Regions from separate parts of the Clostridium perfringens genome, predicted to be linked through region 1. Evidence: predicted binding sites of a transcription regulator. Region 1 holds the regulator's gene; each other region holds the start of a gene.

Region 1 (6,653 bases):
ATCTGTTGCTTTAAAATGATCATGTTCAAGTTTTACTATATTAGCATTAGTATCAGCAAGAACTTTAGCAATTTTTAATATTTGGCCTGGTTTATGAGGAACTTCTAGACTAAAACCAAAAAGTCTTCCCTTAGCTACTAATGCACTATTTATTAATGCGGTTATAGTAACCATATCTATATTACCACCACTTATTATTGATACTACATTTTTACCTTTAAAATTTAATTTAGAAGAGGCTGCTAATGATACAGCTCCTGAAGCTTCTGCTAGAAGTTTATGTTTTTCACTTAAAGTAAAGAATGCTTCAACAATTTCATGGTCTGATACAGTTATTATATCGTCAACATATTCTTTTATAAATTTAAATGTTAAATCCCCAGGTCTTTTTACTGCAATTCCGTCAGCAATGGTATCAACAGAGTCTAAAGCAATTATTTCTCCTGCCTTAAAACTTTTAACCATTGCATTTGCCCCTTCTGCTTGTACTCCAATTACTTTAACATTAGGGTTTAAGGCCTTAGCAGCTAAGGTAACTCCACTTATTAAGCCACCGCCACCTATAGGGCAGAGAATAACATCTACATCCTTTAAATCTTCAAATATTTCTAAGGCTACTGTGCCTTGTCCACAAATTACATCAATATCATTAAATGGGTGTATAAATAAGGCTCCTTGTTCCTGTTCAATTCTTTTAGCCTCATTAAAAGCATCATCATAAACATAACCTGATAAAACAACATTTCCTCCTAAATCCTTTGTTGATTGGATTTTTAGTAGAGGAGTAGTCTTTGGCATTACTATAGTTGATTTAACATTAGCTTGTGATGCTGCAAAAGCTACGCCTTGAGCATGATTTCCAGCAGAAGAGCAAACAACCCCTTTTACTTTGTCTTCATCTGATAAGGATCTTATTTTATTTAAGGCACCTCTTATTTTGTAAGCACCTGTTAATTGTAAATTTTCACATTTCATATACACTTGGTTTCCAGATTTCCTTGAAAAAACCTCGCTGTATATTAAAGGTGTTTTTATAACTACATCTTCTATATTTTTTTTTGCTTTAATAATTTTTTCTAAATACAAAATAATCACCCCTCATTTCTCATTATGTAAACCTTTTATAATTTAATTATAACAAATAAAAATGGTTTTTTACAGGGAATATTTTTTAAAAAAGTATGCAAAATAATAGTAAAGGAAGGTGATAATCATGTCAGATTCTATAGTTAAAGTAAAAAAGAATAGTAATGGAGAAATTACAGATTACGTTTTAAGTAGTGGAAAGACTGTTTCTAAAGCTGAAGGTGTAAAGCTTGCAGAAGAGGGAATGATTGATGGAGTAATAATTTCTCATTCAAAGAAAGGGGAAGCTTATTTAAGAAGTATTCCTGATGGAAAAGAAAGTAACAACTTAGACGAATTATCATAATTAAAAAATTGCGATATGCTTATATTATAAGGAAACACAATAAAATGAAGATAGCTAAATTTAAGTTATCTTCATTATTTTTGCGTTCTAATATCTAAATACGATATTAGAATAGAGTCTTTAATTTATATAGGTAATTAAATTAGCAAATATACTATATTATTTTATTTATAATGTATATTTACTATGGTTTTGGTTATATTTAAGATATATTGATATTTATTATTCTGTATAAAACGTATTACTTTTATATGTAATACTAATTGTATTACAGTTAGTTAGAATAAATACTTTATAATTTTTCATCAAAAGATATTTTTAATAAAATAAGATGTTTCAAGGTTAAACAAAGTTAAAAAACAATCTTAAATCAGATTGTTTGAAATACACATATGAATTTCTAAAATACCCCCAATTTATAACTTCGCTAAATATACATTTAGCGAAGTTGTTGTGTTTTTTGATAAAATATGCTACAATATAGTCATATCAAGGTTTTGAAAGGATTTTAGACTATGAATAATGAAGGAAATCAATTCGAAAATTTTAAATACTCACAAGAAATCAAAGAATTACTGAATATAAATTTAAGTAATGATGACTTAAACAATCTTGATCACATATATAACTATTACGATTCTCAAAACATCCAGCGTGACTATGAAGATTTAATTGAAGATATTTATATTTTTATTTTCAAGAGAAATCTAAGTATTACACAACTGGCAGAGATCTATAAAGTTAATCAAAGAATAATTAAACGATGGTTAAAAGAACTTGGAATGGACAAGCTTTTGGAAGTAGAAAAAGGTGGCGATTCTGTTGAAAAATCAAATTTTAAAAACAGCAAACAAGATGAATTACTCAAAAAGAATAAATTAAAATTTGATTTTTTAGAGAAATCGAAGCATCCAAAAAGAGTTATTGAATTCTTAAACTACTTAGAAAATGTAAAAGGAAAATCCCTAAACACTATAAAAGGATATTCAGTTGATTTAGGATTATTTTTTAAATTTTTGAAAGTTTATAAAGGTCTAGAAAATAATATTGAATTAGAAAAAATTGAAGAAGTTGAAATTTCTGATTTAGGTGATAATTTCATAAAGGATATAACCTTATCTGATATCTATGCCTTTCTAGCATTTTTAGAAAAAGTTAGAAACAATAGTGCTTATGCCAGAGCTAGAAAAGTTGCTACTTTAAAATCTTTCTTTAAGTTTTTAAATTCTAAAATAAAACTAATAGATGAAAATCCTACAGTAGAATTAGAATCTCCAAAGATAAATAAAAGACACCCAGTTTATTTAACATTAGATCAAAGTATAACTGTTTTAAACTCTATGGATAAAGGAAATAAAAATTATTATAGAGATTATTGCATATTAACTTTATTTTTAAACTGCGGAATGAGATTATCTGAACTTTGTAATATTGAAATAGAAAAAATCAAAGGAGATACCTTAACTATTATAGGTAAAGGAAATAAAGAAAGAACTGTTTATTTAAATGAAGCTTCAATTGCAGCTATAGAAAACTATTTGAAAAATAGAAATGATTCAAAAGCTACTGAAGAAGCTAAAAAATACTTATTTTTATCAAGTAAATATAGACCTATAAATAAAAGAAGTGTTGAAATTTTAGCGAAAAAACATATAGAAAATGCAGGGTTTAAAGATCAAAAATATACACCACATAAACTTAGACACACAGCCGCCACCCTTATGTATAAGTATGGTAATGTAGATATAAGAAGCTTGCAAAATATATTAGGTCACGAAAATATTTCAACAACTCAAATATATACCCATGTAGATGATGAAACTTTAAGAGAAGCAGTTAAAACTAATCCTTTAGCAAATATAAAATAGCATCACTTCTTGATTTTATGAAGAAAATACGAGGATAGAACATATGTTCTATCCTCGTATTTTTAGCACTTTTATATAAGAAACACTCTTCTACTTTTCTTTTATTTTAAGTTTTCTAACCCCTGGAAATACTTCTTCTGTCATTTCTTCCATAGTTAAATCATCATTTAAATCTATATCTTCAAGATATTCAATATGATCAAAAGCATCCTCATATTCATCTTGCTTAGCTAAATACTCTTCCCAAGTTTCTGTTGTAAGCTCTTCTTCTAAATCATCTTCCATTTCTTCTTGTTCTTCTTCAGCAAGTTTTTTAAGAGTTTCTTCTATTTTCTTGTTTTCTTCAACTTCTTTTGCTATGTCAGCTATTCTTATGGCTTTTGTATCTATCCCTTGCATCTCTAGACAATCACCGCAATTATCGCAAATCTTTCCATTATATACATCACAATAATCATCATTGTTAAATACTTTTTTATCCATAAAGTCACCTCTTACTTAAAAATCATCTTTTCATTATAACAAATATACTCTTTTTTATCAAATAAAAATTATTTTCCCATAAAAAATAATACAAAAATCAACTTATTTTAAGTGTTTTTATGAAAGTTACGGTATGAGAACATAAGTTTGCTATACTCTCCTTACTGTGGTATAATATTACCAAAGAATCGTGAGGTGCAATTACTATGATTATTAAGGAAAATTCAGATAAACAAACTCAAATATATAACTTTTTAATTGAATTTACAAAATCAAAGGGGTATCCACCTTCAGTTAGAGAGATATGTCAAGCAGTTAGCTTGAAATCAACCTCAACTGTTCATGGACATTTAAAGAGATTAGAGAAAAAAGGATTAATATATAGAGATCCAACTAAGCCAAGAGCTTTAGAAATAGTAGAATTATCTAATGAAGAAAAGGAATTAATAGATATTCCTATAGTAGGTAAAGTCACTGCTGGTATGCCTATTTTAGCTACAGAGAACATAGAAGATATGTTTCAAATACCTATAAACTACGTTAAGCACAATAATGATTTATTTATTTTAAAAGTTACTGGAGACAGTATGATAGAAGCTGGAATCTTAGATGGAGATTTAGCAATAATAGAACAGAAAAATGTAGCAACAAATGGTGATATTGTAGTAGCTCTAATAGAAAATGAAGCTACAATAAAAAGATTTTTTAAGGAAAATGGATTCATAAGACTACAACCAGAAAACAAAAACTATGAACCTATAATAGTTGAAGATTGCTCTATTTTAGGTAAATTAGTAGGAATTTATAGAGCTTATTAAGAAAAAATGCTAGGGAATTTTATGCATTACAAATTTCCTAGTATTTTTTCTTATTTTAAAATTTTACTAAATATTCAACTATATAATCTATACAGAATATTAAATTACACAAATTATCTGACGCCAATTAATAACTCAATTTACAAATCAACATATATTATGAATTTAACTTACTTTCTAAAACTTCTTTTTCATATTTTAAAGTTTTTATATCTAATTCTAAGGTTCTTTTCTCTAATTCTAACCTACTTTCAAAATCCTTTCTAAGCTTCTCAGACTCTTTTTCTGCCATTTTAGAGTATTTAGTCTCTAATAACTCTAACTCCTTCTTATGATCCTTTCTCATAGCTTCTACAAGCTTTTTATATGATTCTACCTCTTCCTTATAAGACTTCTCTTTTTCTTCATAGAAATTTAGCTTTTCTTTAAGAGCTTCTTTTTCTAATGCTAGAGATTTTATATGAGATTCTCTTTCTTTTAAAGAAGCTCTATCCTCTTCTCCCTTATTTCGTAACTCTTCATTTTCCTCCTTTAAAGATTCTAAAGATTTTAAAGAGGCTATTTCTTCTTTATTTTTTTCTATTAAATCATAGTTTCTAGATACTAATTGAGATAATGTGCTTTTATCTTTTTCTAAAGTTTTTATATTTTCTTTAAGCTCTTCTATCTCCTTTATTTTAGCTTTATTATCCTCTTTTAAAGCCTTATCTCTTTCTATAAGTTCTTCTTCTCTTCTTTGCAGCCTCTCTATGGTCACATCCTTTATAGAAAGCTTCTTAACAAATTCCTCTTCTGCTCTTTTTCCTGCATCCTCACTCATTTGAAGAGAAGTTAAGAAAAGTTGGTTTATCTTGTTTAAATAATCCTGAAAAGACTCTATTTCTAACTTTCTTTCTATCAATGTTGATTTAGAATTCTCTAATTCATACAGTGATATTAATGCATCTAAACATTGTCCTTGATTTCCAAACTCATCAGATGCTATTTTCTTAAATTTATCGAAAGTTTCTTCAGTTACCCTAAAGCTTTTTACTTTTAATTCTTTGTTTCTGCTCTCTTCCAAAATATCCTTCCACCTTTCTTTGTAATACAATATGTAATATATAAAATGTAATACGTAATATTAAATTAATTAACTATTTTAATTATATCTTATAAAAAAGATTTATTCCATAAAAAGAATATAAAAAATAGGCCTTTATCAAAATAAATTTCAATAAGATTTAAAGTAAATAATTTTGAAGAAATATCTTTGTAAATCTTATTATTTTTTGATAAAAGCCTATGTTAATTTTTGTATTTACTAATTTAAATTAGCATATTATTTAAAAATGTTATTTAAAGCTATTAATACACCTATTTTAGCATGGTCAAAAGTTAATCCACCTTGTAAATAAGCTATATATGGCTCTCTTATAGGTGCATCTGCTGAAAGTTCTATAGAAGAACCTTGAATGAAGGCACCAGCTGCCATAATAACCTCATCTGAATACCCTGGCATAGCCCATGGTTCACATTCAACGAAAGAATCTATTGGCGAAGCATATTGAACACCCTTACAGAATTTTATAAGTTTTTCTTTATCATTGAATTTTATAGCCTGAATTATGTCACTTCTCTTGTCATTATATTTAGGAAGAACTTCAAATCCAGCAAGTTCCATTATTCTAGCACAGAATATTGCTCCTTTTAATGCTTCTATAGCAACATGAGGAGCTAAGAATAATCCTTGGTAGAAATCTTTCATCACTCCAAATGTACATCCACACTCAGCTCCTATACCAGGTACAGTAAGTCTATAAGATGCTTGCTCTACATATTTTTCTTTTCCTACTATGTATCCACCAGTTGGAGCTATTCCTCCACCTATGTTTTTAATTAATGATCCTGCTATTAAATCAGCACCAACATCTGTAGGTTCTATTATGTCTATAAACTCTCCATAACAATTATCAACAAATACTATTAAGTCTTCTCTTAATTCTTTTATAGCTTTTATTGCTTCTCCTAATTCTTTAACTTGGAAGGCATTTCTAAAGCCGTATCCAGTTG
Region 2 (6,653 bases), 1.1 Mb from region 1:
CACTTTCATTTCTTTCTTTAAAATCTTTTTTCAAGTTAAATGATTTTAAGAAAGCTTTTAATGATACATTTTCATAAGTAGTTAACTCTTTTGAATATGCTCCTTCTAATCCTGCATTTCCATATATTCCACTAGCATATCCAATTGGATGAGAATATATTTCTCCATAAGGATATTCTCTTTTTTGAGTTAAATCACCACTTTTAGTACTTTTAGCTAGAACATTTCCATCTCTATCTTTTATTTCTCCTCTTATGACCTCGTTCTGAGCAGCCATAACAGCAGAGTTGCTATCCATCTCAGCTATCTTTGGAACTTGTATTAATTGGAAGTAAGCTATATAACTTATAAGCCCTACTAATAGCACTAAATAGACAAACATAACTTTTTTTATACTTCCTGATAAATCTTTTTTCTTTGCCATCTATCTTAGTCCCTCCTCTGAAATTTTCTGAAGTATTCCTAAGGCGATGAACACTGTAAGCATAGATGTTCCACCATAACTAACTAAAGGTAAAGTTATACCCGTTAATGGAATTACTGCAAATACTCCTCCTATAATTACTAAAACTTGAGCAACTATAAGTGTACTAAATCCAACAGCATTTAATTGTGAAAATGGATCATCTGTATTTAATGCCGCTCTTATTCCTCTATAGAATAATAAGAAATATAATAATAGTAATCCTATACCAAAAACAAGACCTAACTCTTGTGCTATTAATGTAAATATGAAATCCGTAGATGCAAAAGGTACTAATTTAGGATAACCATTATAAAGCCCTGTCCCAAACATTCCACCTAAAGACATGGCATAAAATCCTTGAACTATCTGATAACTTTCATTGCTAGCATATTTCCAAACATCTTTCCAAATCATTACTCTTTTTTTAACATGGCTAAACAAGAAATAACTTACTGTTCCACCTAGTGAAAATAATACTAATCCAGTACCAACATACTTCCAATTACAAGTAGCTATGTAAAGCATAGTTATAGATACAAAGAAGAACATAAGAGCTGATCCTAAGTCTTTTTGTAAAACCATAAATCCTAAAGAGTACATTACAACTAATGCAGGCTCTAAAAGTTGTTTAAATTCATATTTTATATTATCTTTCTTTTCATACTTCATTAAAGCAGATGCTAAATAAAGTATTAAAAATATTTTACCTATTTCAGAAGGTTGAAAACCAAAGCTACCTATATAAACCCAGTTTTTTGAACCATTTACAGTTTTACCAATAATCATAGCCATAGCCATAAAAATTAAAGTACCACCCATATAAATATACTTATACTTAGCAAAACTTTTTAAATCTGGCATAACTATTACAATTCCCATATAAAGGGCTATTCCCAAACTAAACCAAACTAATTGCTTAATTGCTAATTTAGGATCTAATCTATAAAGAACTGCTATTCCAACTACAGCTAAAACCGATGCAAAAATAAGCATATATTTATCCCCATCAGGATAAAACTTTCTTATTATAAAATGTGAAAACCCAATAATAATTATTAATATACCTGCTATTATAAAAGCCATTTTGTCTATAGGAGTTTGCTTAACAGCTATATTAGTAAATAAGGCTAAGCATAAAAGATAGACTAATAGCAACATCCTTTTTTCATACTTTAAAGTAGTATTCATCTTATCACCTCTTTTATCCTATAACCTTAAATACGGTGCTTCCCATTCTTATTTGATCATTTACTTTTAATCTCACTCTTCCCTCTACTTTTGAGTCATTTATAAATGTACCATTTGTACTTGCTAAATCTTCTAAATAAAAATCATTGTTTTTAACATAAATTTTAGCATGATATGATGATACAAACTGATCATTTAGCACAATTGAATTATCTTCTCTTCGCCCAATAGATATAGTACTCGTCACTGGTATAACCGAGCCAATGCCTAGAGTTCCATTAGAGATTGTCTTTAAGACTTCTAATCCATGTGCTTTCTTTCCAGGGGCTTTCTTCTTTTTCCCGCCTTTAACATCTTTATACATTATTTTTAATGCATAATAAATTATGGAATATAGTATTACTATAAATATTATTCCAAAAACCCATGTCATTAGTTTCGAAAACATCACTTCACCTCTACATATTTTATATTTCTTTTATATTTTACTTTATTTAATAACTTGATTATACAATAAAAGATTACAATTTCATAATCATAATTAAAATCCCTAATTATTATATCATCTAAAAAAGGGAAAATTATGATCTTTATATTTTTATTTTACTTCTTTTTATATTTTTCTAACATTATTTTAATTTTATAACCATTAACTTACTAAATTAATATAATATCTATGAATAAAATATAGCTATCAGAATTTATAGCCATAAATTCTGGTAGCTATTTAAATTAATCTATTCTTAAATAATATATTTACTTTTTAAAATTATATTCCTTTATTAAAGATATTTCTTTAAATATTTACCTGTATAGGATTCCTTAGCCTCAGCTATTTTCTCAGGAGTTCCTGTGGCAATAATAGTTCCACCTTTATCTCCGCCTTCTGGACCTAAATCAACTATATAATCTGCACATTTAATCATATCTAAATTATGCTCTATTACTATTACTGTATTTCCTCCATCAACTAATCTTTGAAGTATTTTTACAAGTCTATTTACATCGTGTATATGAAGGCCTGTTGTAGGTTCATCTAAGATATATAAGGTTTTTCCTGTACTTCTCTTAGATAATTCATAGGCTAATTTAATTCTTTGAGCTTCTCCACCTGATAATTGAGTTGAAGGTTGACCTAATCTTATATATCCTAAACCAACGTCCATTAAGGTTTGAAGCTTATTTTTTATTCTTGGAATATTTTCAAAGAACTCTAAAGCCTCCTCAACAGTCATGTTTAATACATCAGCTATATTTTTCCCCTTATATTTAACTTCTAAGGTCTCTCTATTATATCTTTTTCCCTTACAAACTTCACATGGAACATAAACATCAGATAAAAACTGCATTTCTATCTTTATTATTCCATCTCCACTACAAGCTTCACATCTTCCACCCTTTACATTGAAAGAAAATCTTCCTGGTTTATATCCTCTCATTTTAGCTTCTTGAGTTTGGGAGAAAAGCTCTCTTATTATATCAAAGGTTCCAGTATAGGTAGCTGGGTTACTTCTTGGAGTTCTTCCTATAGGACTTTGATCTATATCAATAATCTTATCAATATTTTCATATCCTGTTATTTCTTTAAACTTTCCTGGTAAATCCTTAGCTTTATTTACGATTTTATTTAATCCTTTATAAAGAATTTCATTAACTAAAGTACTCTTTCCTGATCCTGAAACTCCAGTAACCATAGTTAAGGTTCCTAAAGGAAATTTAGCAGTAACATTTTTTAAATTATTTTCCTTAGCACCCTTAACTGTTATGAAATTTCCATTGCCTTTTCTTCTTTCCTCTGGAAGCTCAACCTTTTTAGCCCCAGTTAAATACTTACCAGTTAAGGAATTTTCATTTGACATTATTTCATCTAAAGTTCCTGAGGCAACTATCTTTCCACCATGTTCTCCAGCTCCTGGCCCTATATCAACTATGTAATCTGCTTCTCTCATAGTATCTTCATCATGTTCTACTACTATAAGGGTATTTCCCACATCTCTAAGTTGTTTTAATGTGGATATAAGTCTATCATTATCTCTTTGATGCAGACCTATTGAAGGCTCATCTAAGATATATAATACTCCCATAAGTTGAGAACCTATTTGAGTAGCCAGTCTTATTCTCTGAGCTTCTCCCCCAGATAAAGTTCCTGCTTTTCTAGCTAAGTCTAAGTAATCTAAGCCAACATTTATTAAGAAACTTAATCTAGATTGAATTTCCTTTATAATTTGACTACTTATTATCTTATCTTTTTCTGAGAAATTTATTGAGTTTATAAAATCTAACTCTTCTCTTATAGCCATGCTTGTGAATTCAAATATATTTTTTCCTCCCACTGTAACGGCTAAAGCTTCTGGCTTAAGCCTTGCACCCTTACATTTAGGACATGGATTATCACTCATATATTTTTCTATTTCAGCCTTCATGGTATCTGAGTTAGTTTCCATATATCTTCTTCTTAAATTGTTTATTTCCCCCTCAAAGGAATGATTATATACAGCCGTTACATTTTCTTTTGTATATGTAACCTTTAATTTTTCTGGCTCTCCATACATTAAAACCTCTTGAACCTTCTTAGGTAAATCCTTATATGGAGTGTCTAAATCAAAGTTGTACTTTTCCATTAAAGCTTTAAGGACGCAATAAGTCCAAGATTCTTCCTTCATTCTTGAGTCTCCCCAAGTAGAAATAGCTCCTCCTCTTATACTTAAATCCTTATTAGGAACCACTAAATCCTCATCAATCTCCATTAAAGTTCCTAATCCATCACATCTTTCACATTTTCCAAAGGGTGAGTTAAATGAGAACATTCTTGGTGCAAGTTCATCTATGCTTATACCACAGTCAGCACAAGCAAAATGTTCACTATAAAGTCTATCTTCCTCCCCTATTATCTTAACTAAAACTAATCCTTCAGCCATTTTAAGAGATGTTTCTATAGAGTCTGTTAATCTACCTTCTATTCCGTCCTTAACAATTATTCTGTCAACTACAGCTTCTATATTATGCTTTATATTTTTTTCAAGTTTTATCTCATCTTCTGTTAAATCATAAATTTCTCCATCTATTCTAGCCCTAACAAAACCTTGCTTCTTTATATTTTCAAGAACTTTTTCATGAGTCCCTTTTCTTCCTCTTATTATTGGAGCCAAGATCATTATTTTACTTCTCTCTGGCAATTCCATAATTTGATCTACTATTTGATCCACAGATTGCTGAGTGATTTCTTTTCCACACTTAGGACAATGTGGAACCCCCACTCTTGCATATAATAATCTTAAATAATCATATATCTCTGTTACTGTACCTACAGTTGATCTTGGATTCCTAGAAGTTGTCTTTTGGTCAATAGATATAGCAGGTGAAAGTCCTTCTATGGACTCAACATCTGGCTTATCCATCTGTCCTAAGAATTGTCTTGCATAAGATGATAAAGATTCTACATATCTTCTTTGTCCTTCTGCATAGATTGTATCGAAAGCTAGAGAACTTTTACCTGAACCTGAAAGTCCAGTAAAAACAATAAGCTTATCTCTAGGAATTTCTAAACTTACATTTTTTAAATTATGTACTTTTGCACCTTTTACTATTATCTTATCCTTCATAAAACTCTGCTACTTTAACTCTATCTCAAAATATCCATATTAAGAAATCATATTCTCCATATAATAACTTATTATATGAATCTCTCTTTAATAAAAAGTTATATTTTCACTACTTCAAAAATTATGTTTTAACTTCTTACTTTTAAATATTTTGAGTAGTAGCTTCTCCCTTCTTTTATATTTTTAAAATTTATATTTCCTTTAAAATCTGTCTATCCCACTTAATATCTCTCTATAATTTGTGCTTAATATATAGATTATAAATATTTAGTAATATATCCCTTGTACTTTATATTACTATACCTCTTATAAATATTGAGTTTTATATTTCTTTACATAACTCATTATTCTTAAAACTACCTTTATATCTTATAAACCTTTGGTTTATAGTAATAAGATTACGAAAATCTAAATAACTTCATATATTATTATGTCTCTAAAATTCGTGTATTATCTAAGAAAGTACACTAAGATTTCTCTAAAGTTATTTAAGTAAATTCAACATATTACCCCCTCAAACCAAACATAAGTTCGCATAATAATATTTTAATTCTCTATCATTTATATGTCAAATTCTTTTTTTATAATAATTATTATCCTTGATTATTTTCTTAATTTTCAGATAATTCAGAATAAATCTCCATATTTTTCATATTATTATAATAAGAAAACTTTTAAAAGCCATCTCATTTAAACATTAATATTAATTTTTTACTTTTAATAAATACTTCTCCAAAACAAAATCTATTATAAAAAAATAAAGAGTGGTTAGCATGAATTTGCTCACCACTCTTTTATAGAATTTAAAGTATTAAGGCAATTTTATTGTTAATTCAGTAAACATTTTACATATACATCTATTAACAAATTCATTTTATCATGTATACTATAGGTATAGTTATGACATATGTCTTATAATATTTGCTTTTATAGGAGGTAAGCCATTGTTATTAGTAAAAAATGAAGAAAAGCTACTTGAAGTAATAAATAAATACGAACTTAATTCCATATTTTCACAAGAAATTATGCCCTTTTTAGAACTTCATATGTTTAAAAAAAATGAGCATATATGCTTTATGAATGAAGAACTTAATTACCTTTACTTTTTTGTTCATGGCAAAGCAAAAGTATACAAAACCTTACCTAACGGAAAGTCTTTACTTTTGGAATTTTATGAACCTGTCCAATTAATAGGTGATTTAGAATTAATATCTAAGATAAAGGCAAACTGTAATGTTAAAGCATTAAAATCTAGTCTTTGTATAGCTATTCCTATACAAGCTGTAAATTCAATAGCTCTTAAAGACCTTAATTTTCTTATGTACATAACTAAAAACCTTTCAAACAAACTTGCAAAATGCTCTGTAACAAGCTCCATAACTATTACCTATCCACTT
Region 3 (6,653 bases), 620 kb from region 1:
TGTACAAAGCTTTTCTTATTTAAAAGAGAGGTGTTATTTTCAAGAATAGGATTAGGAATAACCATAGCACTTATAACTAGTGTTTTACTTATTCAGACTGTGAATATAAACGATTATTATGTTCAGGGAAGTATATGGGGATCTATAAAAACTATATGGCATTCTCAAAGTGAATGGCATGGAGGAGTAGTAGGATTTTTAATTGTATTACCATTATATAAATTAGTAGGTAAAATAGGACTTTTTGTTATTTTTGTAACCTTATATCTTATATCTTCAATGCTTATATTCGATTATAATCTAGTTTCAATAAGAAATTTCTTTGGAGGTTTTAAGGAAAAAGCTTCTAAGGTTAAATTTGTGGATAAAAAGTATGAAAAAGATGATTATATTAATTTGAAGAAAAAAGATGGTGCTTCTGAAGGAAATAAAGAGAGTAAAAAAGATGATATTTCAGAGGATAACAATAAGATAAAAATATTAGACTTTATGAAAAATTCTTCTTTAAATGATATAGAAGATAATAAGAAGGAAAAAGATAATCAATTAAAGGATAATATTAAGATAAATGATTTTAAACAAGAGTCTAAAATGCCTAGAGACTTAAGTTTAGATAATACCATAATAGAGCAAAGAGGATTCAACTCAGAAAAGGCTAAAGATGAAGAATCTATAGATAAAGAGATATCAAATAATATAGCTAGTAAAGGCTCAAATGTAGGAGCTAGTTATGTTGCTCCAAATGCAGATTTATTAAATTTAAATAATAATAATGAATTAGACAAAGATGATAAAAAGGCATTATTAGCTAATGCTGCTAAACTTGAAGAAACTCTTATGAGCTTTGGAGTAGAGGCGAAAATACTTCAAGTAACAAAAGGCCCATCTGTTACTAGATTTGAACTTCAACCTAAGGCTGGTATAAAGGTTAGTAAAATAGTTAATTTAGCTGATGATATAGCTTTAGGATTAGCAGCTAAAGGAGTTAGAATAGAGGCACCTATTCCAGGAAAATCTGCCATAGGAATAGAGGTTCCAAATAAAGAACAAACACCAGTTTTCTTTAGAGAGATTGTAGAATCTAAAGAATTTTTAGATAATAAATTTAAGGTAGCTTGTGCTTTAGGGAAAGACATAACAGGTAAGGCGGTTGTTACAGATTTAAGTAAGATGCCTCACGTTCTTATTGCAGGGGCAACTGGTTCTGGTAAAAGTGTATGTATAAACACATTAATAGTGAGTATATTATATAAGTATTCTCCAGATGAAGTTAAACTTTTAATGGTGGATCCAAAAGTTGTTGAATTAAATGTTTATAATGGAATTCCACACTTGTTAATCCCAGTAGTTACAGATCCTAAGAAGGCTGCTGCTGCATTAAACTGGGCTGTAAATGAAATGACTAGAAGATATAAACTTTTTGCAGATAATGGAGTAAGAAATATAGAATCATATAATGCTTTATATAACAAAGGAGAAGTTCCAGAGAAGCTTCCTTATATAGTTATTATAGTAGATGAGCTTGCAGACCTTATGATGGCTTGTCCTCATGATGTGGAAGATTATATTTGTAGACTTGCCCAAATGGCTAGAGCCGCAGGTATGCATTTAGTAATAGCTACTCAAAGGCCATCTGTAGATGTAATTACAGGGGTAATTAAGGCTAATATACCTTCTAGAATATCCTTTGCAGTTTCAAGCCAAATTGACTCTAGAACAATATTAGACTCAGCAGGAGCTGAAAAACTTTTAGGTAGGGGAGATATGTTGTTCTACCCAGTTGGAGAGTCTAAGCCTCAAAGAGTTCAAGGAGCCTTTATTTCAGAGGAGGAAGTTGAACATGTTGTATCCTTTATAAAAGAGTCACAAAGGGATGCTCAGTATGAAGAGGATATATTAGAACATATAAACTCAGCAACTATTGCTTCAGAGGGAAATGGTGATGGTGATAGAGATGAACTTTTAGATGAAGCTATAGAAATCGTAGTTGAAAGTGGTCAAGCCTCAGCATCATATTTACAAAGAAGATTAAGAATAGGATTTAATAGAGCGGCAAGAATAATAGAAGAGCTAGAAGAATGTGGTGTTATTTCTAGAAGAGATGGAAGTAAACCAAGACAAGTACTTCTTAGTAAAGATGAATTAGAAAATATGAAATAAAAACTTGTTTAATTTAAAAAAGAGTTTTAAAATAAGAAATATATATTTAAACGTAGGAGGAAGTAGATTTGGCGAAATATAAGGTAGGAATGGTGAGTTTAGGTTGTGATAAAAATAGAGTTGACTCAGAAATCATGCTTGGAATGGTTCAGAATGAGTACGAACTTACTAATAATCCAAAGGAAGCTGACATAATAATAGTAAATACTTGCGGATTTATAGAAAAGGCTAAACAAGAATCCATAAACACAATATTAGATATGGCAAAATATAAAACAAGTCACAACTGTAAGTTACTTATAGCTACAGGCTGCTTAACTCAAAGATATGGTGATGAATTATTAGAATTAATGCCTGAAATAGACATAATGTTAGGTGTTAATGATTATGCTAAAATAAATGAAGCCATAATGAACTTTATAAATGGAAATAATGAAAAAGTAAAAGCTACAAATTACAGTGATGTATCAATTAATGAAGGATTAAGACTTATAACAACTGATAAAGCTACTGCATACTTAAGAATTGCAGAAGGATGTGATAATTTCTGTACTTATTGCATTATTCCTAAAATCAGAGGTAAGTTTAGAAGTAGAGCTTTAGAAAGTATTGTAGAAGAAGCAAAAAAATTAGCTGAAAATGGAGTGAAAGAGTTAATATTAATAGCTCAAGACACTACTAATTATGGTATAGATATATATGGTGAAAAGAAACTTCACTTAGTTTTAAGAGAATTAGCTAAGATCGAAGGAATAGAGTGGATAAGAGTTCTTTATTGTTATCCAGAGGCTATATATGATGAACTTATAAAAGAGATCTCAGTAAATGATAAGGTATGTAATTATCTTGACTTACCTATACAACATATTAGTAATAATGTTTTAAAAAGAATGGGTAGAAAAACAACAAAAGAAGAGATAATAGGAAAAATTAATGACTTAAGAAAAAATGTTCCTAACATAGTTTTAAGAACTTCTTTAATAGTTGGTTTCCCAGGAGAATCTTGTGAAGATTTCAATGAATTAAAAGATTTTATAAAAACAATAAAATTAGATAAAGTTGGAGTATTTACTTACTCAAGAGAAGAAGGAACACCTGCTGCTATAATGGAAGATCAAATAGATGAAGAAGTTAAAAAAGCTAGGGAAGAAGAAATAATGTTACTTCAAAAAGAAGTATCAGAAGAAATTAATAAAAACAAAGTAGGTAGAGAATATGATGTTCTTATCGAAAAGTTTAATGGAGAATATTATATAGGAAGAAGCTATGAGATGGCTCCAGATATAGATGGATGTATTTATGTGAAAGGAAATGGAGCTAAAAAGGACCAGTTCTGTAAAGTTAAAATTGAAAAGGCCTTAGAATATGATTTGGTAGGAGTTGTATGCAATGAATCTTGCAAATAAATTAACTTTAATTAGAATAATTTTAGTGCCCATATTCTTAGTATTTATAGCTTACCAAGACTTACCTTATGGGAGTGTAATAGCAACACTTATATTCATAATAGCATCTGTTACAGATCAACTAGATGGATATATTGCAAGATCAAGAAATCAAGTAACTAACTTTGGTAAGTTTATGGACCCTTTGGCAGATAAGCTACTAGTTACAGCAGCACTTATATCTTTAGTTGAATTACAATTAGTTCCTGCATGGGCAGCTATTGTAATAATAGCTAGAGAGTTTGCTGTTTCAGGTTTAAGAACCATAGCTGCATCAGAGGGGTTAGTTATAGCTGCTAGCTGGTGGGGAAAAATTAAAACTGTAATACAAATAATTGCCATAGTGCTTTTATTATTACAAGTAAATATAATTAATTCACCAGGAATTAAGGAATTAGTTGCAGGCAGCAGCTTTTTAAGAAATTTCTTTATATATGTTCCAGATATATTCTTATATTTAGCTGTTGCAATAACAATAATTTCTGGAGTAGATTACTTTAGAAAAAATAAAAATGTTATAAATACTTATAAATAATGTTTTAAAAGTCAAAAAATAGTCAATTATTAAGACATGAGGTTCTTTTAAGAACTTCATGTTGATGTTGACTTTTTTTTTGTATATATTATAATAATAGTAGAACTTATGTTCGGTTATTTAAGGAGGTTACGTATGGCAAATATAGATAAAGATAAATTAAAAGCTATTGAGATGGCTATGGGTCAAATAGAGAAGCAATTTGGAAAGGGATCAGTAATGAAACTTGGAGAGCAAGGAGCTCCTCAAATGGATGCTGTTTCTACTGGATGCTTAGATCTTGATATAGCTTTAGGAATTGGTGGAGTACCAAAAGGAAGAATTATTGAGATATATGGACCAGAGAGTTCTGGTAAAACAACAGTGGCTTTACATGTAGTAGCAGAGGCACAAAAATTAGGTGGAGCAGCAGCGTATATAGATGCAGAGCATGCTTTAGATCCAGTTTATGCAAAAAGATTAGGTGTTAATATAGATGATTTAGTAGTTTCACAACCAGATACAGGAGAACAAGCTTTAGAAATAACAGAAGCTTTAGTTAGATCAGGAGCTATAGATGTTTTAGTTGTGGACTCAGTTGCCGCTTTAGTTCCAAGAGCAGAAATTGAAGGTGAAATGGGAGATTCTCACGTTGGTCTTCAAGCTAGATTAATGTCACAAGCCTTAAGAAAGTTAACAGGAACAATTAACAAATCAAACTGCGTAGTAATATTCATAAACCAATTAAGAGAAAAAGTTGGTATAATGTTTGGTAATCCAGAGACAACACCAGGTGGTAGAGCGTTAAAATTCTATGCTTCAGTTAGAATGGATATAAGAAGAATAGATTCAATAAAACAAGGTGACGGAATAACTGGTAATAGAACAAGAGTTAAAATAGTTAAGAATAAGGTTGCTCCTCCATTTAAGCAAGCTGAATTTGATATAATGTACAATGAAGGTATATCAAAAGAAGGTAATATAGTAGACGTTGGAGTAAAAGAAAATATAGTACAAAAGAGTGGAGCTTGGTTCTCATATGGAGATATAAGATTAGGCCAAGGTAGAGAAAATGCTAAACAATATTTAAAAGAGAATCCAGCAGTTGCTTTAGATATAGAAAATCAAATAAGAGAAAAATATTCTCTTCCTTTAGCTAAGGCTGTTGAATCAACAAGTGTAGAAGAAAATACAGAAGAGTCTGTTGAAAGCTAATAAAAAAGATAAGGATTTCCTTATCTTTTTTTTATAATTTTATCACTTCTTAATAATTTTAATGTATGAATTTAAAGTTTTATGAATATGTTAACATTAATAAAATTTTAAAGCTTTTTTAGAATATAAAAAACTAAAAAAAGCACAATATAACTAGTATTATAAGAGAATAATTTTAGCTTTTTAGCATACAATATACGCAAGGGGTAACCTTGACATAAGTTTAAAATTACTATACAATAATAACAAATACTGGTTTATCATATTCAAAAAATTACAGTGAGAATAGTATGACACCTTTCTACGCGAAGTGTTTTTATAGAGAGAATAAGCGAGGAGGTGTTTATATGGTAGTAGGAATACTTATAGGAATAATAATATTAGGGGTAGTAGGGTTTATTCAATACACTCTTATACAAAAAGCTTCAAAAAATAGGGTGGAAAGCTTAGAAAAAGAAGCTAGTTTAACACTTGAGGAGGCTAAAAGAGAAGCTGAATCAACAAAGAAAGAAGCCATATTAGAAGCTAAAGAAGAGGTGCACAAACTAAGAGCAGATCTTGATAAAGAAACTCGTGACAGAAGAAATGAGATTCAAAGGTTTGAAAGAAGACTTATCCAAAGGGAAGAGTCATTAGATAAAAAAGGTGAAATGCTTGAAAAAAGAGAAGATAGCATAAACAAAAAATCTATAGAGATTCAAGAACTTGAAGAACGTGTACAAAATTTATACGGTGAACAAAGAGCTGAACTTGAGAGAATTTCAAATCTTTCAAGTGAAGACGCAAGAACATTATTATTAGATGAAGTAAGAAGAGAAATAAAACATGAATCAGCTATGCTGATCAAAGAACTTGAGACTAAGGCCAAAGAAGAAGCTGATAAAAAATCAAGAGAAATAATTACTACTGCTATTCAAAGATGTGCAGCAGATCATGTTTCTGAAACTACAGTACATGTTGTTGCCCTACCTAATGATGAGATGAAAGGAAGAATCATTGGTAGAGAAGGTAGAAATATAAGAACTTTAGAAACATTAACAGGAGTTGACTTAATAATAGATGATACTCCAGAGGCTGTTATTCTTTCAAGCTTCGATCCAATAAGAAGAGAAGTTGCTAGAATAGCTTTAGAAAAATTAATTGTAGATGGAAGAATTCATCCAGCTAGAATTGAAGAAATGGTAGAAAGAGCTATTAAAGATGTAGAAAATGACATTAAGGAAGAGGGAGAACAAGCAACTTTCGAAACTGGTGTTCATGGATTACATCCAGAAATAATTAAGCTTCTAGGAAGACTAAAGTACAGAACAAGTTATGGT

The links. Region 1 encodes LexA, which represses DNA repair genes until DNA is damaged. Its sites were predicted from a motif close to CNAACANNTGTTNG; they were not measured.
Positions count from the first base shown of each region.
Region 2: uvrA (excinuclease ABC subunit UvrA) is a predicted target of LexA. The motif match lies at 5,373-5,386, and genes of this name have one in related genera.
Region 3: recA (recombinase RecA) is a predicted target of LexA. The motif match lies at 4,242-4,255, and genes of this name have one in related genera.

Region 1 is NZ_CP065681.1:2,028,253-2,034,905, forward strand. It holds gene ilvA (threonine ammonia-lyase) at 1-1,086, opposite strand, end outside; gene I6G60_RS09625 (DUF3892 domain-containing protein) at 1,214-1,432, shown strand; gene I6G60_RS09630 (tyrosine recombinase XerC) at 2,356-3,300, shown strand; gene I6G60_RS09635 (hypothetical protein) at 3,391-3,783, opposite strand; gene lexA (transcriptional repressor LexA) at 3,990-4,601, shown strand; gene I6G60_RS09645 (coiled-coil domain-containing protein) at 4,759-5,664, opposite strand; gene I6G60_RS09650 (methionine gamma-lyase family protein) at 5,923-6,653, opposite strand, start outside.
Region 2 is NZ_CP065681.1:3,177,534-3,184,186, forward strand. It holds gene I6G60_RS14680 (peptidoglycan D,D-transpeptidase FtsI family protein) at 1-424, opposite strand, end outside; gene I6G60_RS14685 (FtsW/RodA/SpoVE family cell cycle protein) at 425-1,654, opposite strand; gene I6G60_RS14690 (FHA domain-containing protein) at 1,668-2,102, opposite strand; gene uvrA (excinuclease ABC subunit UvrA) at 2,437-5,256, opposite strand; gene I6G60_RS14700 (cyclic nucleotide-binding domain-containing protein) at 6,201-6,653, shown strand, end outside.
Region 3 is NZ_CP065681.1:1,412,092-1,418,744, forward strand. It holds gene I6G60_RS06960 (FtsK/SpoIIIE family DNA translocase) at 1-2,160, shown strand, start outside; gene rimO (30S ribosomal protein S12 methylthiotransferase RimO) at 2,229-3,566, shown strand; gene pgsA (CDP-diacylglycerol--glycerol-3-phosphate 3-phosphatidyltransferase) at 3,550-4,140, shown strand; gene recA (recombinase RecA) at 4,276-5,334, shown strand; gene rny (ribonuclease Y) at 5,682-6,653, shown strand, end outside.